One region of the Methylocella tundrae genome, then DNA from elsewhere that is predicted to be linked to it. Evidence: predicted binding sites of a transcription regulator. Region 1 holds the regulator's gene; each other region holds the start of a gene.
The links. Region 1 encodes PhoB, which activates phosphate uptake and scavenging genes when phosphate is short. Its sites were predicted from a motif close to TGTCATNNANCTGTCAT; they were not measured.
Positions count from the first base shown of each region.

Region 2: the regulator PhoB is predicted to act here: its motif matches at 2,612-2,628, upstream of SIN04_RS07710 (Orn/Lys/Arg decarboxylase N-terminal domain-containing protein).
Region 3: the regulator PhoB is predicted to act here: its motif matches at 1,856-1,872, upstream of SIN04_RS08030 (UDP-2,3-diacylglucosamine diphosphatase).
Region 4: the regulator PhoB is predicted to act here: its motif matches at 1,471-1,487, upstream of SIN04_RS07820 (RNA degradosome polyphosphate kinase).

Region 1 covers NZ_CP139089.1:3,733,935-3,738,378, reverse strand. Annotated here, with positions in the region: gene SIN04_RS19450 (GcrA family cell cycle regulator) at 123-728, shown strand; gene phoB (phosphate regulon transcriptional regulator PhoB) at 1,007-1,768, opposite strand; gene phoU (phosphate signaling complex protein PhoU) at 1,774-2,487, opposite strand; gene pstB (phosphate ABC transporter ATP-binding protein PstB) at 2,517-3,299, opposite strand; gene pstA (phosphate ABC transporter permease PstA) at 3,296-4,135, opposite strand; gene pstC (phosphate ABC transporter permease subunit PstC) at 4,139-4,444, opposite strand, start outside.
Region 2 covers NZ_CP139089.1:1,119,981-1,124,424, forward strand. Annotated here, with positions in the region: gene SIN04_RS07705 (GNAT family N-acetyltransferase) at 1-134, shown strand, start outside; gene SIN04_RS07710 (Orn/Lys/Arg decarboxylase N-terminal domain-containing protein) at 158-2,512, opposite strand; gene SIN04_RS07715 (DUF1269 domain-containing protein) at 2,820-3,377, shown strand; gene SIN04_RS07720 (DEAD/DEAH box helicase) at 3,586-4,444, shown strand, end outside.
Region 3 covers NZ_CP139089.1:1,198,739-1,203,182, reverse strand. Annotated here, with positions in the region: gene SIN04_RS08035 (glycosyltransferase family 4 protein) at 1-988, opposite strand, end outside; gene SIN04_RS08030 (UDP-2,3-diacylglucosamine diphosphatase) at 988-1,803, opposite strand; gene SIN04_RS08025 (helix-turn-helix domain-containing protein) at 2,098-2,715, shown strand; gene SIN04_RS08020 (MFS transporter) at 2,799-4,010, shown strand; gene SIN04_RS08015 (efflux RND transporter permease subunit) at 4,014-4,444, opposite strand, start outside.
Region 4 covers NZ_CP139089.1:1,156,708-1,161,151, forward strand. Annotated here, with positions in the region: gene SIN04_RS07820 (RNA degradosome polyphosphate kinase) at 1-1,398, opposite strand, end outside; gene SIN04_RS07825 (hypothetical protein) at 1,640-2,113, opposite strand; gene SIN04_RS07830 (enoyl-CoA hydratase/isomerase family protein) at 2,110-3,165, opposite strand; gene SIN04_RS07835 (carbohydrate porin) at 3,391-4,444, opposite strand, start outside.

The DNA.
Region 1 (4,444 bases):
GACGCCATTGGGAAATGCTCCCAAGATCGAACTTGTTGTTACGGATTCTTTCGATGAGCGCTCGCTTCAAATGCATTGTCAGACCTTCGAATTTCAGATCGCCTCAAATCTAGGAGACCGTGATGTCCTGGACCGATGAACGCATCGAGTTGCTGCAAAAGCTCTGGCTCCAAGGCATGAGCGCCAGCAAGATCGCGAGCGAACTCGCAAATGGACTGACCCGCAACGCCGTCATCGGCAAGGTGTACCGGCTCGGGCTTTCGGGCCGGACCAAGGCTGACGCCCCGCCCGCCACGCAACAGGCGTCGAAACCGCCCGTGCGCCCGCACGCCGGCCGGCCGGCGCCGCATCCGGCGCAAAGCCGGGGCGGGCCAACGCAGGGCGGCCACGGACACGGCGTTTCAGGCCATCTCGCGCAGGCCCAGATCTCGCCGAACACAAGCTTCATTCGCGGCAATACGGCCTTGGCCGTTCAGCCCGTGGCTTTTGCAACGCCGGCGCCCGCGCCAAACCGCGACGTCGTCGTTCCGATCGCTGAGCCGGTAACGATGCTGGAATTGCGCGAGTCCATGTGCAGGTGGCCGATCGGCGATCCGACACAGGCGGACTTTCGCTTTTGCGGCGCGCGCAAGACGCCGGGCGAAGGCCCCTATTGCGGATGCCACGCCGCTATCGCCTATCAGCCGCAGCAGGATCGACGCCGCCAGCGCCCGCAGAAGTCAAGCTGAAGGCGCAGCGCTCCGCTGGTTTTAAGCGCAAGGCCACCTGCGGCTCCGCGCGCCCCGTCGCGGCGCAGCCGGTCTTTTGCACGCCGATAATCTGGCTTTGCCCGCAGGAGCGGCGAGGCCCATCCTCCGCCGATCGCAGTCCAATGTGAAAAAGAGCCCGTTCCGCCAGCTTGCCTTTTGGCCAGCTCCCGGCGCTTCTTTTTGGCGATCATGCGCGCTGCAACCGCCGCATGATCTTGTCTGAAAACCGAAAAACCGGCGCGCGTTCCAGATCGTGGCTATGCCTTGCTGAACGTCTCATCGAAGGAATAGCCGGCTCCCCGCACGGTGCGGATCGGATCCCTTTCACCCGTGTTCGACAGAGCTTTACGCAAACGCCCGACATGCACGTCGACCGTGCGCTCGTCGATTTCCGCCGAAAGGCCCCAGACGCTATCCAGCAATTGCGCGCGCGAAAAAACCCGGCCGGGCTTTTCCATCAAATGTTCAAGCAGGCGAAACTCCGTCGGTCCGAGGTGGACGTCGCGCGAGCCGCGATGAACGCGCCAGTTCTGCCGATCGAGTTCAAGATCCCCCGCCGAAAGGACGCCGGCGACGCGGTCCGGCCGCGCCCGCCGCAGCAGAGCGCGAACGCGCGCCATGAGTTCGGGCACTGAAAACGGCTTGACCACATAGTCGTCGGCGCCGATCGAAAGGCCGCGCACGCGCTCGCTTTCCTCGCCGCGCGCCGTCAGCATGATGACCGGAAGCGTGCGGGTGACCTCGCGCGCGCGAAGCCGGCGGCAGATCTCGAGGCCGGAGACGCCTGGCAGCATCCAGTCGAGAATGATGAGATCGGGGATGACTTCACTCAGCCTGATTTCGGCCTCGTCGCCGCGCTCGACGCGATCGACGACAAAACCCTCCGCCTCGAGGTTGTAGGCGAGGAGCAGGCTCAAAGCGGCTTCGTCCTCGACAACGAGAATGCGGGGAGCTGGCGTCGCGGAGAGGCCGCGTCCCGCGCCGGTCCGGGTTTCAACGGAAGTCTGAATTTCGCTCATGGATTTCAACCCGCTGCGGTCGGCAATTCGGAAAGAACACTGCGGCCCTTCGGACGATCGGCCGGCATGGTTTCGCCGGTCACGAGATAGACCACCGTCTCGGCGATATTGGTGGCGTGATCGCCTATGCGCTCGATGTTTTTTGAACAGAACAAAAGATGCGCGCAGAATGAAATATTGCGCGGATCCTCCATCATGAAGGTCAGCAGGTCGCGAAAGACCGAGTCTTCAAGAGAGTCGAGATCGGCGTCATAGGTCCAGACTTCGCGCGCGCGCGCGGCGTCGCGCTGCGAATAGGCGTCGAGCACGTCCTTCAACAGGATCGCGGCGGAATCGTGCATCGACTTGAGGCCGACGATGGCGCGCGGAATACGCACGTCGGCGGCGACCTTGATGGCGCGTTTGGCGATATTCTTGGCGAGATCGCCAACGCGTTCGAGATCGTTCGATATTCTGATGGTCGCGATGATCTCGCGCAGGTCAACGGCGAGAGGCTGGCGCCGCGCGATCGTTAAGATCGCCTGCTCCTCGATCTCGCGTTGCAGCGTGTCGAGGCGCGGATCGCTGGCGATTGTCGCATGCGCAAGCTGCGTGTCGAAATCGGCGAGGGCGTCCATCGCGTCGGACAGCATTTTTTCAGCGATACCGCCCATTTCCGCGATCTTTTGGCCGAGGCCCTCAAGTTCCGCGTCGTAAGCTCTCACAATATGATCGGACATGTCGTGTTCCTCGAAGCCCTGGCGAGCAATCAGCCGAACCGGCCGGTGATATAGTTCTGCGTCTGCTTTTTCTCGGGCGAGGTAAACACGTGCGATGTCACCCCGAATTCAATAAGCTCGCCAAGATACATGAAGGCCGTGTAGTCAGAGCAGCGCGCCGCCTGCTGCATATTATGCGTGACGATCGCAAGAGTGTAGTTTTCCTTCAGCTCGTCCATCAGCTCCTCGATCTTGGCCGTCGAAATTGGATCGAGAGCCGAGCAAGGCTCGTCCAGGAGGATCACTTCTGGATGAATGGCGACGGTGCGGGCGATGCAGAGCCGCTGCTGCTGGCCGCCGGAGAGCGACAGGCCCGAGGCCTTCAGCTTATCCTTGACCTCCGTCCAGATCGCGGCGCCTTTCAAGGCCGCCTCAACCCTGCCGTCGAGCTCGGATTTGCTGACTTTCTCATAGAGCTTGATGCCGAAAGCGATGTTGTCATAGATCGACATCGGAAACGGCGTCGGCTTTTGAAACACCATGCCGACGCGGGAGCGCAGAAGATTGAGGTCCTGATCCGGCTTCAGGATATTCTCGCCATCGAGCAGCACTTCGCCCTCGGCCCTCTGCTTCGGATAGAGATCATACATGCGGTTCAGCACGCGAAGCAGCGTCGATTTTCCGCAGCCGGACGGTCCAATGAAAGAGGTCACTCTGTTGGTGTAAAGCGGCAGGCTGACGCTCTTCAAAGCGTGAGTCTCGCCGTAGAAAAAATCGAGGTCGCGAACGCTGACCTTCTGCGGCAGATTGGCGATGTTGTTCGTCGCAGTCATTTCGCGGTCCTTTGGGCGCCGAGCACGCGCGCGATGATGGAAAGGGCGAGCACAGCAAGGGTGATGATGAGAGCGCCGGCCCAGGCGAGCTGCTGCCACTCCTTGTAGGGGCTGAGCGCAAACTGGAAGATGACCACCGGAAGGGTCGACATTGGCGCGTTCAGATCGGTGCTGAAGAACTGATTGTTGAGGGCGGTGAAGAGTAATGGCGCCGTTTCCCCGCTGACGCGGGCGACCGCCAGAAGGACGCCTGTGATGAGGCCGGCGCGCGCCGCGCGATAGGACACTTTGCTGATGACGATGGAGCGCGGCAATCCAAGCGCGCTGGCCGCCTCCCGCAATGGATTGGGCACGAGCAGCAGCATATCCTCGGTCGTGCGCACGACGACGGGAACCACGATCACCGCCAGTGCAAAGGCTCCGGCGTAGGCGGAGAAATGACCGACGCGCGCCACCATGATCTCATATATGAAAAGGCCGATGACGATGGACGGCGCGCTGAGCAGAATGTCATTGATGAAGCGCACCACAAAGGTCAGCTTGGTATGACGCCCATACTCGGCCATATAGGTGCCGGCGAGGAGGCCGAGCGGCGTGCCGATGGCGACGCCAAGAAAGGTGATGACGAGGCTGCCCGCGATAGCGTTCAGAAGGCCGCCGGCCGATCCCGGCGGCGGCGTCATCTGCGTGAAGACAGCCGGGGACAGACCGCCAAAGCCCTGAATGAAGAGTTCGAGAAGAATAATGACCAGCCATCCAAGCCCGAACACGGTCGAGGCATAGCACAGTCCCAGATAGATATTGTTGGTGCGCCGACGCCGGCCGTAAAGCGACATGAATCAAGTCCCCGCCTGACGTTCAATCCGCATCAGCATGTAGCGCGCGATCGCGAGAATGAAGAACGTGATGATGAAGAGGATGAGGCCGAGGGCGATCAAAGCGGAGGTGTAAAGGTCTCCGACCGCTTCGGTGAACTCATTGGCGATGCTCGCCGAAATCGTGGTGCCGGGGGCAAGCAGCGAGCCCGAGATGCGATGCGCGTTGCCAATGACGAATGTGACGGCCATCGTTTCGCCGAGCGCGCGGCCAAGGCCCAACATGACCCCGCCAATGACGCCGATGCGCGTGTAGGGAAGAACGATCGA
Region 2 (4,444 bases), 1.3 Mb from region 1:
AATCGGTCGGCTTCAAATTCGGACGATGGACCGACACGGTCCTCCTGCAGCGACCTCTCGGATCTGGAAACACCTCGCTTCCGGGCAAGCTCGAAAACGTCTCGGACGAAGGCGGCGCGCAGACGATGCATTGAAATCGGAGCGCCGCCAACGAGAGCTATTCCCGCGCCACATAGGTATAAAACCGGATCGAGCCGTCCGGCTCGATCTCGCGATAGAGCCCTTGAATCTCGGCTTCAAATCCGGGAAAGAGATTGGCGCTTCGCTCGAACATTTTGAGATAGTCGAGCATGGGCGCCGCGCGATCTCCGATGCGCTCGCCGGGGACGATCGTCGCGATGCCGGGCGGATAGACGACAAACAGCGTCGTCGCTATGCGTCCCGCAAGCTGGTCGAGCGGCAAATAATCCACCTTGTTGCGAACCATCTGGCGCACCGCATCGTGCGGAGCCATCGCCATTTCCGGCAAGTGCTCCGGCATGAACTGGGCTCGCTGCAGTTTGCTGACGCCGCAGCTTCGATAGAACGCATGCATCTCGCCGCACAGGTCGCGCAGCCGCAGGCCTGCGTAGCGTAAAGGCCGCGCCCTGACGAATTCCGGGATGACATCGACGAGCCGCGCATTGTCGTCATGCAGTTTCTTGAAAGCGACAAGCGCGCTGAGGAGTGTCCAGGCCTTGCTGGATTCAACGCCGGGCGTCAGCAGAAAGAGCAGCGAGTTGAGATCATTCTTTTCGGGGACGATGCGATTTTCCCGCAGATATTGCGCGACGACGGGAGCCGGAACGCCATGATCCTCGTAAGCGCCCGTCGCCCGATCGAAGCCCGGCGTAAGAAGCGTCAGCTTGTTTGGGTCGGTGATCGCAAATCCTTCCGCGACATGCGTAAACCCGTGCCATCGCGCGCCGGGGCTGAACTCCCAATAGCGCGCATTTGAGGTCAGCTCGTCCGTGGGTATGTCTTCCCACGCAACCTCGCGCGGCCCCTCGCTTGCGCTTTCCGGCAGGCTGACCCGATCGGGGACAAAGGGGTCGAAGAACCATTTGCGCGCGGGATTCTTCTCTTTTTCCTCGAACTCACGCCGGACCGCGCGGATCTTCTTGCGCAGTTCGACGCCAAGCCGGATGGTGTCGTCCCAAAGGACTTCGCCCGAGCGGCCCTTCATCATCTGCGCGCCGACGTCGAGCGAGGCGAACAAAGGATAGAACGGAGAGGTCGAGGCGTAGAGCAGAAAAGATTCATTGAAGCGGCGATGGCCGACATAGCGGTCCTGGCCCTTGAGATGGCTGTCCTTCACATGGATTTGCGAGGCCTGCGAGAAGCTCGCAAGCTGTTTGTGCGTCGACTGGGTGGCGATGAGCCCCGGCGCGTCGGGACCGAGGCCGCGCAGATCCATCGCGAAGCGGCCGGCGTACAAAGGATGGAATTTCATGAATCCCGCCCATGCCTCGTCGAACAGGATATAGTCGCAAAGATGTCCTATTTTTTCGAAGATCGTGTTGGCGTTGTAGATCGTGCCGTCATAGGTGCATTGCTCGATCACGGCGACGCGGAACGGCCGGTCCCTGCGCCAAGCCTCGCTATCCGTGACGAGCGGATTATTGCGGATTTTTTCTCGGATGCGGGTCTCGTCCAGGGCCTCTGGATAGATCGGCCCGATGAGGCCATAAGCGTTGCGATCGGTCTCAAGATAGATCGGAACGCCGCCCGAAATGGTCAGCGCGCCGTGATGCGCGGCCTTATGATTGTTGCGGTCGAAAAGCACGAGATCGCCCTCGGTCACGAGGGCCGATAGCGCAATCTTGTTCGACGACGACGTGCCGTTCAAAACGAAATAGGTTTTCTCCGCGCCGAAGATAGCGGCGGCTTCTTTCTGCGCGCGAAGAGCCGGTCCTTCGTGAGTCAAGAGATCGCCAAGTTCGAGGACCGAATTGTCGAGATCGTCGCGAAAGATCGCCTCGCCAAGATGTTCGACAAAGATGCGCCCGATCGGGCTGCGGCTATAGAAAATCCCGCCATTGTGGCCGGGACAGGTCCACAGTTGATTGCCTTCTTCGGAATAGTCGACGAGGGCGCCGAAGAAGGGCGTCTTCAGCGTGTCCGCATATTGCTTGAGACGGCTGACAAGATTTTTGGCGATGAATTCAGGCGTCTCCTCGGCAAGAAACACATAGCCGTCGATATAATCCAGCACCTCGACTGGTATGTCTTCAAACTGTTTGCGGCGCACAAGCATGACGATCGGCATTTCAAGGCCCCGGCGGCGCATGAGATTGATCAGCGCGGCGGTCTTGCCTTCGACGCCTTTCTTGCCCCAGTCGATCACCATGCAGCCGATCGCGGCGTCGGTCTGCACGGCTATTTCGGCGTCCTCCATCCGCCTTGCGCGGACGACCTCGATGCCATGCTGTTCAATCGCGGTGATGATCTGTTGCAGCCGCAGCCCTTCGAGGTCTCTTTCGTCGAAAGCGGGAGCGCAGACAAGGAAGGTGAACCGTCTGAAGAAATCCATGACAAAGCTCCGGCAACGGCCGCGTCGGAATCATAGGACGCGGCGCGCATTCATAGCAGAGGCCGCGCAGGCGCGCGCCGTTAAAAACGCGGTGAAAAACGTCGTGAAAACGTCATTCTTGATCACCCCAATGCTGCCGATCGCGGCAAAATTCCAGCCTCGCGCCGATAAGCGTGTTGAACATTAAGGGATTGGCGTTAGTCTATCGGCCAATTGGCGGGCAGCGGGGGTTCATTTCGCCAGCCGTCGCCTCTGGCGAAACAGCACTTACAGCCAAACTCTTTGATAAACACTGGAGCACGCGCCAATGAATGATCTCCTCGTGATCGCTTTCTCTTCGGAGCAGAAGGCGGAAGAAGTGCGTCAAAAACTATTCGAGTTGCAGAAAGAATATCTGATCGAGCTTGGCGACGCCGTCGTCGCGGTCAAGCATGAAGATGGCAAGATCAAGCTCAACCAGATCATCAACACCACCGCCGCCGGCGCCCTTTCGGGAACATTTTGGGGGCTTCTGGTCGGAACGCTGTTCGCCCTGCCGCTGGTTGGCGCGGCGATCGGAGCCGCCTCGGGCGCGCTTGGCGGATCGCTGGCCGATTTCGGCATCAATGATGATTTCATGAGGGAAGTCGCGGAAGCAGTGCCCCCGGGCGGCGCCGCTTTGTTCGTTCTGGTCAAGAAAATGACGACCGACAAGGTTCTGGCCGACCTTCAGGGCGTCGGCGGAACGGTTCTGCGCACATCCTTCGACAGGTCAAAGGAAGACGCCATCCGGGCGGCGCTGGCTGGGAGGCCGGCTCCGGCGCCGGTTCAAACGCCGCCCGGCGACGATCAGCCTCCTTCGGCGACCGCCCCGGTGACCGCCTGACGCCGCCCCCTGCGAGCGATCGTTAGCTTTACCATATCAGCGCTGGCTCAACGCCGGCGCCACCCCGCGGCGAGATTGAATTTGCGCGCCCGCGGAGGACAGATTGGCGCTTTGCGCAAATTCGACGTATGACGCAGGATCGCCAGGGCGCAGCAGCCTTCAGGAGCCCGTGGCGACGCATTCTCTGTTTTGAAGGGTAATCGGCGACTTGGCGTTTCTATCAACCATCCCGTCGCTGGCGCGCGCGCTTGCGGAGCGAAACTATGAGTCTGCGACGCCCGTTCAGACAGCGGTGCTGGAGGCCAACGCCGCGAACCGCGACCTTCTCGTCTCTGCGCAGACGGGATCAGGCAAGACCGTCGCCTACGGTCTGGCGATCGCCCCCAATCTCATCGCCGAGGCCGAAAGGCTCGGTCAAGCGGCCGAGCCGTTGGCTCTGATCATTGCGCCGACGCGCGAGCTTGCGCTTCAGGTTCAGCGCGAGCTTGCCTGGCTCTACCAATACGCCGGCGCGCGCGTGATTTGCTGCGTTGGCGGCATGGAGCCGAGGCGCGAGCGGCGCGATCTCGCCGCGGGGGCGCATATCGTGGTCGGAACGCCGGGGCGCCTTCGCGACCATATCGAACGCGGGGCCCTCGACGTCTCGAAACTGAAGACCGTCGTCCTCGACGAAGCCGACGAAATGCTTGATCTCGGCTTTCGCGAGGACCTTGAGTTCATCCTTGAAACGACGCCGAAGGAGCGGCGCACGCTCCTGTTTTCCGCGACCTTGCCGAAGGGAATCGCGAGCCTCGCCAATCGATTTCAGCACGCTGCGACGCGCATCGAAGTCGCGAGCGGCGAGAGCGGACACGCCGATATCGAGTATCGCGCCATCCGCGTCGCGCCGAACGAGATCGAACACGCCGTCGTCAATGTGCTCCGCCTCCTCGAGGCGCCGAGCGCGCTTGTGTTCTGCAATACGAGGGAAGCCGTGCGTCACCTCCAGGCGATCCTGCTGGAACGCGGCTTCTCGGCTGTCCTGCTGTCCGGAGAACTGAGTCAGAACGAGCGCAACCACGCGCTTC
Region 3 (4,444 bases), 1.4 Mb from region 1:
GAAGGATATTGTCCAGAAACTGGCGCGCGCTATTGGCCCAGGTGAAGGTCAGCGCATGGGCGCGCGCCTTCTCGCGCGGGATATCGAGCGCCCTGAGGCAGGCGCCGCGCAAATCCTCGTCGAGGATGCCGGCGCCGCTGTCGCCGATGACGTCGAGCGGGCCGGCGACGGGCAGGGCGGCGACGGGCAGCCCGCAGGACAGCGCCTCGAGCAGCACCATGCCGAAGGTGTCCGTGCGGCTCGGAAACACGAAAACATCCGATGACGCATAATGGACGGCGAGGGCGTCGCTGGTCTTCGCCCCAACGAAATGGGCGTCGGGATAGGCGCTCTCCAGGGCCCGGCGCGAGGGACCGTCGCCGACGATGACTTTCGATCCGGGCAGATCGAGCGCAAGAAAGCTCTCGACGTTCTTCTCCGGCGCGAGGCGCCCGGCATAGAGGAAGATCGGGCGCGGCAGATCCAGCTTCAAAGCTTTGGCCGGGGTGAACTGGCTATGATCGACGCCGCGCGACCAATGCATGAGACGCTCAAAGCCGCGGCTTTGGAGGTCGCTGGCGATCGAGGCGGTCGATACCATGACGCCCGAGCCGGCGTTATGGAAGCGGCGCAGCACAGCATAGGTGATCGCCTCCGGAAGACGCGTGCGGGCGGCGATGTATTCGGGAAAACGGGTATGATAGCTCGTCGTGAAGGGGCGATTGCCTTGCAGGCAGTAGCGCCGTGCGGCATATCCGACAGGGCCTTCGGTCGCAATATGAATGTGGTCGATCGGCGCGCCGTCGAGCCTTTTGCGGATCGCCCTCGCGCTCGCAAAAGCGAGCTTGATCTCGCTATAGGTCGGCAGTGGGATCGAGGCAAACCCTTGCGGCGTCAAGAATTCGATTTCCGCGCCGAATTCGCGCAGCGCCTTCGCCACCGATTCGAGCGAGCGTACGACGCCGTTGACCTGTGGCTTCCAGGCGTCGGTTGCAATCAGAATGCGCATCAGGCGACTGCCTTGGGAGCGGTTCGCGGCGGGGCGGAGGCCGCGGCCGCGTTTCGCTCCTCGGCCGTGCTCTGCCAGCGCAAGATCTCGAGGCGTCCGTCCGCGTGTTCCGCAATGGCGGTGCAGGACTCCACGAAATCACCCGTATTGACATACATGATTCCGTCCATCTCGCGGATTGCGGCATGATGAATATGCCCACAAACCACGCCGTCAGCTTGATGGCGCCGCGCCGCGTCGGTCAAGGCAAGCTCGAAAGCGCCGATGAAGTTCACCGCGTTTTTCACCTTAAACTTGGCCCAGGCTGACAGCGACCAGTAGGAAAAGCCAAGCGATCGCCGGGCTTTGTTGAGCCATAGATTGGCCCAGAGCGCGAAGTCATAAGCCCAATCGCCGAGAAGCGCCAGCCAGCGGGCGTGTTTGACGACGACGTCGAACTGGTCGCCGTGGATGATCAGCAGGCGCTTGCCGTCGGCTGTGACATGAAAGGCGTGATCGATGACCTCCACCCCGCCGAGGAAGATGCCGAGGAAATCGCGCGCGAATTCGTCATGATTGCCGGGCACGTAGACCATTTTGACGCCTTTGCGGACCTGACGCAAAAGCTTTTGTACGACGTCATTATGCGTCTGCGGCCAGTACCAGCCGCTTTTCAGCCGCCATCCGTCGATGACGTCGCCGACAAGAAAAACCGTTTCCGCTTCATTGTATTTCAGGAAGTCGAGGAGCAGATCAGCCTGGCATCCGCGCGTGCCGAGGTGAATATCGGAAAGGAACAGCGTGCGATAATGGTTCGGCTCTCGTTCGTGGTCCACCGGCGCGCTCTGGGCTATTCGATGTGGCGTTATCGACAAAGAGCAGATTCTCATAACTTTTGCATGACGGCGCGCCTCAATGAATAACGAGGCTGCTTGCGTGACGAACAAAATCGTTCGATATTCCAAACGGAATTGGCTCTTTTGCCTGACGCGAGGCCGCCGCTGCTCTTGGCGCGCGTTTGCACGGGCGCCTGACGGAGCCGCGCATTCCGCGCGCCGACTGAGGAGTTTGACCTCACCAAATCCCTCAGGATCGGCCCCGCGTCAACGAACCGGATGAGCGAACTGCATATGGGCGTAGAAGGGCGCGACAAGGTCAAGGTTTTGGAGGCGGGCGCGCTCGCCTTGTCGGGCCAGCTCGGCAAAACGGTGCAGAGGCTCCGCAAAGCCTATAATCTGTCGCTGTCCGAGCTTTCCGAACAGTCGGGCGTCGCAAAATCCATCATCAGTCAGATCGAACGCAACGAGACCAATCCCACCCTCGCCACCATCTGGCGGCTGTCGCAGGCGCTCGATGTGTCGATCGAGCGCGTTCTGCAGGCAGCGGACGACGAACCCTTCCTTGAGAAATCCTCGCGCGGGGATACGCCGATCCTCGTCTCCGACGATGGCAAGTGCCGCCTGTCCATCATTGGCTGGATCAAGACCGTTGAATGGCTGCAATGGTATGAGTTTTCGGCCGATCCCGGCGGCGTGCTCGAGTCGGAGGCGCATCAGCGCGGATCCGTTGAAAGCCTTTCGATCAGCGAGGGCGAACTCGAAGTGGAGGTTTCCGGCGCGATCGAGCGTGCGAAGGCGGGCGAAACACTCCGATATCGCTGCGATCGCCCGCATATCATCCGTAACGTTTCCGCCAGGCCCGCGAACGCCATGATGGTCTGCATTTTGAAGGCTGCGGCGATGGAATGAGGCTTTGCCTCTTCCTCATCCGCAGCGTTCATTGCGCGCGGGACAAAGACCCTGGACGATTCAAAGTTGCGGCGGACTGACATTTGACACCGGCCAAACACGGAGAGCTGCCCGGCGAAAGCCGCGACCAGACCGCGGTTCAGCTCTCGATCATCGCCGCTCTGCTGTTTCTGCCGCTCGGACTTCATCTGCCTTATTTTCCGGTTTGGCTTTCCGCGCGCGGCCTCAGCGATGCGGAGATCGCGGCGGCGCTGGCGACGCCGATGGTTTTGCGCGTCATCGCAACACCTCTCATCGCTGCTTTTGCGGACAGGCGCGGCATCGGCGTCGCGCTCGCCGCCTGCGCCGTCAGTCTGTTCGCGGGCTATTGCGGGCTCCGCTTCGCCACGGGCTTTGGGCCAATTTTCATCGGCGCGCTGATCGTCGCGGTGGCGATGGGTTCGCTGCCGGCCCTCGCCGACGCCCTGACTCTCACGGAGATCCGGCGCGCCGAGGTATCCGCGCGGGCGCCCATCGCCTACGGCCATATTCGGGTCTGGACCTCGATCGGCGTCCTCGCCATGATGCTTTCGTCGGGCCGGATCGTCGAGGCCTTTCCAGGCGATCGCATCATCGTCGCGCTTGCCGGGCTTTCGTTGTTTTCGGTCGGCGTCGCCGTGTTCGCCGCTCTCAGGATGAACCCGACGCATGTTTATGCGCCGGGCGAGGGCGGACGCCTGACGGCTGACGGCGCGCGTCTGCGCCTCGCCATCGTCGGCATCGCGGCGGCGGCCCTGATCCAGTCGAGCCATGCGGAGGTCTATTCATTCGCGACCATCCATTGGCGTGAATCCGGGCTCTCGCCGGATCTCATCAGCGCCGCCTGGGCCATGGGCGTCGCGTCCGAAAGCATTCTCTTCGTCATTGCCGCGCGCTACTTCAAGAGCGACCGCAGCGCCATCACTTTTCTTCTCATTGGCGCGGGCGGAGCGGTGTTGCGCTGGACCGCCATGAGCTTCGATCCGGGGCCTGGCCTCGTCATCGCCCTGCAGGCGATGCATGGGCTGAGCTTTGGCGCGACGACCTGCGGCAGCGTGCTGCTGCTCGGGAGCCTTGCATCCTCATCACACCGCGCGCGGATGCAGGGTTGGCTCGCCGCGGCCTCCTCGCTCAGTCTTGCCGCCGCGACCTTCGCCTGCGGGCGGCTGACGGGCCTTTTCGGCGAGAGAGCCTATCTCGCCATGGCTGCCCTCGCCGGCGCCGGCGGCGTCGCCGCTCTCCTCGCCGGATGGCTGAAGCAACGGTTGCCGGAGTGAGCGCTATTCGGCCGCCGAACGGTCGGCGATGCTCTGATGCCGGGCAAACAGGTCATAGTCCGTGTCGGACCTATCTTTTTTGTGTTTCTGATGATCCCGCGCGATCAGCGTATAGACCGCGGGCGTCACGAACAGGGTAAAGAGCGTGCCGATGCTCATGCCGGAGGCGATGACGACGCCGATTGCGAAACGGCTGCGCGCGCCTGCGCCCTCGGCGACGATGAGCGGAATCATGCCGACCACCATCGCCGCCGTGGTCATGAGAATCGGACGCAGCCGCACGGCGGCGGCGTGTTCGATCGCCTCCCTGCGGCTCATGCCTTCTTCCTGCTGCATCCGGTTGGCGAATTCGACCATCAGGATGCCATGCTTGGAGATGAGGCCGATGAGCGTGACGAGGCCGATCTGCGAATAGATATTCATGCTTGCGGCGC
Region 4 (4,444 bases), 1.3 Mb from region 1:
AACGATCGGGCTATCGGAAGAGGTGCGGTAAAGGGTCTGCTTGATTGCAATGACATTCGCATCCGTCGCCGCCTGATTGAGGAACTGGACGACGACGTCGAATGATTCATAAGGGTGGTGAACGACGAGGTCCTTCTGCTTGATGGTGACGAAGCAGTCGCCGCCATTATCGCGCAGACGTTCCGGGAAGCGCGGATTGTAAGGCTTGAACTTGAGCTCCGGCCGATCGAGGCTGACGATCTCGGACAACTCGTTCAAGGCCAACATGCCGTCGAGAACGAAAATCTCCTCGGGAGGAACATCAAGCTCCTCCGCGACAAAGCTGCTGAGCTCTTCCGGCATCTGGCTGTCGAATTCGAGCCTGATCACCGAACCGAGGCGGCGGCGCTTCAGCGCGCTTTCAAACAGGAGAACCAGATCTTCCGCCTCCTCCTCGACTTCGAGATCGCTGTCGCGAATAACCCTGAAAAGGCCGAGCCCGCGCACGCGATAGCCTGGGAAGAGATTATGCGTGAACATGCTGATGACGTTTTCGAGCGCGACGAAACGCTGGCGCTTTTCGTCCCCCTGCTCGGGCAGGCGAACGAAACGCTGGATCTTCGCCGGCAGCCGGATCAGCGCCTTCGACGTCTTTCGATCGACCGGGCCGATGAGCTCGAGGGCGATGGTGAAGCCAAAATTCGGAATGAATGGAAATGGATGCGCGGGATCGATTGCGAGCGGCGTCAAAACCGGGAAGATATGGGTCAGGAAATATTGCTCGAGCCAATCCTTGTCGGCGGCGTCAAGGTCCGGCGGATCGAGCAGAGTGATGCCGGCGCCGATCAGTTCCTGGCGGAGCTCCCGCCAGCGGCGCTGCTGCTCGACAGTCAACAGTCCGACGCGTTCGCGAATTCTGGCGAGTTGCTGCGTCGGGGCCAGCCCATCCTCTGACGGCGTCGTCACGCCGGCGCGCATCTGTCCGCGCAGGCCGGCGACGCGAACCATGAAGAACTCATCGAGATTCGTCGCCGAAATCGAAAGGAAGCGCACCTGTTCGAGGAGCGGATGATTGCGGTTGGAGGCTTCCTGCAAAACGCGCCTGTTGAATTCGAGCCAGGACAGCTCACGATTGATGAAGCGGTGCGGCGATTGGCGGAGATCGTCCAGGGGCGCCTCGCGGACTGCGCGGTCTGAGAGCGGCGCGGGCCCCGCCTCGTCCGCCACCGCAGCCGCGCTGGCGAAATCGGGCTCGACGGCGATTTCTTCGACGCTGGCGAGGAATTCGTCGCTCGCCGCGAGCGTCTCGGCATTCCCATTGTCCTTGACGGCGCTCTCGCCCTGAGCCGAAGCCTCATTCCCTTCGAGATTGGCTTTGGCGGCGCGCTTCGCATCGCCGATCCGTTTGACTTCCGACATCTTCGGTTCTTGCGCCTGCGAAGTCACTGCCATGGTCTCCCGGTGAAAGTCGCTGGAATGTGATCAACCCTGATGACGCCCACATGACTGAACGCGAGGTTCCGCGCGCCATCTCCGGCCGTCCGCATGGATTGCAAAGAGCGGGCCGATTGAATCCGCCCGGCCCTCCGCGGTTGGAAGCGGCGGATCCTGCGGCAGCTTGATCGCTGACGCATATGTTGTAAAGGCGCAAGCCCTGGCGTCAGCGCCGCTTGCGCCGCGCCGCATGAGCGCCCGGATGGCTCGCCTGCCACGTCAGCACAAAATAGGCGACGATTAGAACGGCGTTGACGCCAATCCAGACTTTGCCGAAAAAGGGCGGAATCATTGCCGCGGCGAAGATTTGCGCGACCGCGCTGAATAGCCAGAGCACGCCGCCCCAAGGGGTCGCGAGCCAGAGGCCGACCGCGGCGACGAGATCAAGCACGGCAAAGAATATCACCGCCGCGCTCGCGACCGGCGCCGCCGCGTCGAGGAAAGGTTCGCTCGGAACCAGGACGGCGCTCCATTGGATCAGCCCCTGCAACACCCATAACGCGGCCAATAGGCGCATAAAAATGACAAGGATCACGCCCCAGGGCGACTCCTCGCCGGTTTCGCTGGCTTCGCCGAGCCGGATCGCAGCGCCTGAGTCCGGGCGTTCGACGGTCCCGTCAGAGCCCCGCAAAGCTTTCATCGCCGTGCCACCGGGGTACAAAAGGCGAGATCATCCGGCAGAGCCGCGAAATAGGCGTTGATGTCGGCCTTGCTCACCGCGTCGATGGCCGCCGGGCTCCAACGCGGACGATGATCCTTCTCGATAATCGTCGCACGAACGCCTTCATAGTAGTCATTGCTCTGCAATATCCGCGCGACGATGCGAAATTCAATGCGCAACGCCTCCTCGAGGCCAAGGTCGGCGCCAATTTGCATCTGGCGCAGGGCGATGGCGAGGCTGGTCGGCGATTTCAGCAAGAGCGCGGCGAGGGTCTTGTCCGCGAAGGCGGAGCCGTCCGCGCCGGCTTTGGCGACGACCTCCGCGACGGTCGCCGCGCTGAAACATGCGTCGATGAAAGGCCGCTGTCCGGACAGGGTCGAAGGCGGCGCCGGCTTGCTTTCGGCGGCGATCGCCGCTGCGGCGTCCTCGCCCTCGATCAGCCTTCGGGTCAGAGCGTCATGGCGCGCGGAAGGGACGTAGGCGGAGGCGAGCCCCAGGGCGGTAGCCTCCGCGCAGCCGATGCGCGCGCCGGTGAGCGCGAGATAAGCCCCGGTCCGGCCGGGCAAACGCGGCAGGAAATAAGTCGCGCCGACGTCCGGGAAAAAGCCGATGCCGACCTCCGGCATGGCGAAATCGAGAGCGTCGCCGGCGACGCGATGCGAGCCGTGCACGGAAAGGCCGGCGCCGCCGCCCATCACGACGCCATCCATCAGGGCGACGTAAGGCTTGGGGTAATTTTTGATCCGCCGGTTGAGGCTGTATTCCTCGCGAAAGAAAGCCAGCTGTTCGGCTGCGCGCCCGGCCTTGCCCAATTGGTAAAGGGCGCGAATGTCAGCGCCGGCGCAAAAGGCCCGGCCTCCGGCGCCCCTGATAAGGACGCTAGCGGCAGCCGCGTCGTTTTCCCATCGGTCGAGAGCCTCGTGGATCGCCCGGGCCATATCGAGATCGAGCGAATTCAACGCGGCGGGGCGATTGAGCGTAATCACGCCGCAGCGGCCGAGCGTCTCGATGATGACTTTTGCCTCACTCATTAACTGTCCTCGCCGGAGGCTTAGCCCTGGAGCGGCGGCTCCGTCAACGTCCTCGGCGCCCGCCGCCGCGGACCCGCGTCTGGAAAAACCGCGCGCCTCCCCGAAATTCTCCAAGCGGTTTCAGGTTGAGCGACATCACTCAGCCGTTTCGAAACCGCCACCATTTCAAGAGGTTATGACATTTTCTGACGCAAAACCGGTGTCCGCCTTTTTGCTGAAAATGCTCTAGAATTGCACCGTGGTACGAACGCCAAACACCGCCGCGTCGGGAATGCGTCCGCTCATCGGGTTCAGCGGATTGACGGCGCCTCCGCCCGGATGAAAGACATATTCAAAGTCGGGTTGAACCGTCCACCCGGGGACGATCTGTGCCTGATAGGTCGCTTCAAGCAGCAACTCATAATTGCGCGACGCCCGCGGCGTTCCGGCATAGGCGGCTGCGTCAAGATCGAGCGCATGAACCGATGGAGAGAGTTCAGAATAGGCGACCGACACGCCGAACAGGTCACAAGGACGCTGGCTCCAAAGCCCGATGAAATCGACGCCCGCGTCGGCATAAAAATCCATGAGATTGCGATCGCTGGGCGAACCCGTGACGCGCGCAAAACCGCCGATGCCCGCTTTCGGATCATCGCCCGGCAGCCGCCAGAACATCTGGTCGATCGCGCCATAAACGCCAAAATCGCCGGTGCGCTTCATAGCCTGGCCATTGCTGCGCGGGTCCGCCAGCGAGAGGCCGTCTGTTCCAAAACGCTCGTCATCGAGCCTGCCGAATTGATACCAGCCGCCGAATTTCACCTTTCCGGCCAATCCGTCAGAATCCTTGTCCTGATTATAGGCATATTGCGCCTCGCCAATCAGGAAAGGAACGTCGCGCAGGCGAAAATTGGCGCCAAAGTGGTCGAACTCCGCCGGTCTTCCGGTAATGCCGGCGCCTGTCGGATCGCCATTGAAGACAGCCCCCAGCAGCGTCAGTTGATCCGTCGCCTTGAATTTTACGCGAACCGCAGGCGTCGCATAAGGATAGGCTGGGCCTCCGCTGGGGAAATCGGTCGCAAAAATGTTCGGCCAACCGAAGGTCGAGTTGAGGGACAATTGAGCAAATTCACTGATGAAGAACTCGCAGTCGGCCGCCAGTTGACCGGCGCGGACCGCCAGTCTGCCGTCAAAGAAATTCTGCTCGACCCAAAGTTCAAACATCAAGAACGCGGGATGCGCCGCGATATAGCTGATCGCCGAATAGTTGAAGAGATTGTAAGTTGAAAGGCTCGATCCGGCG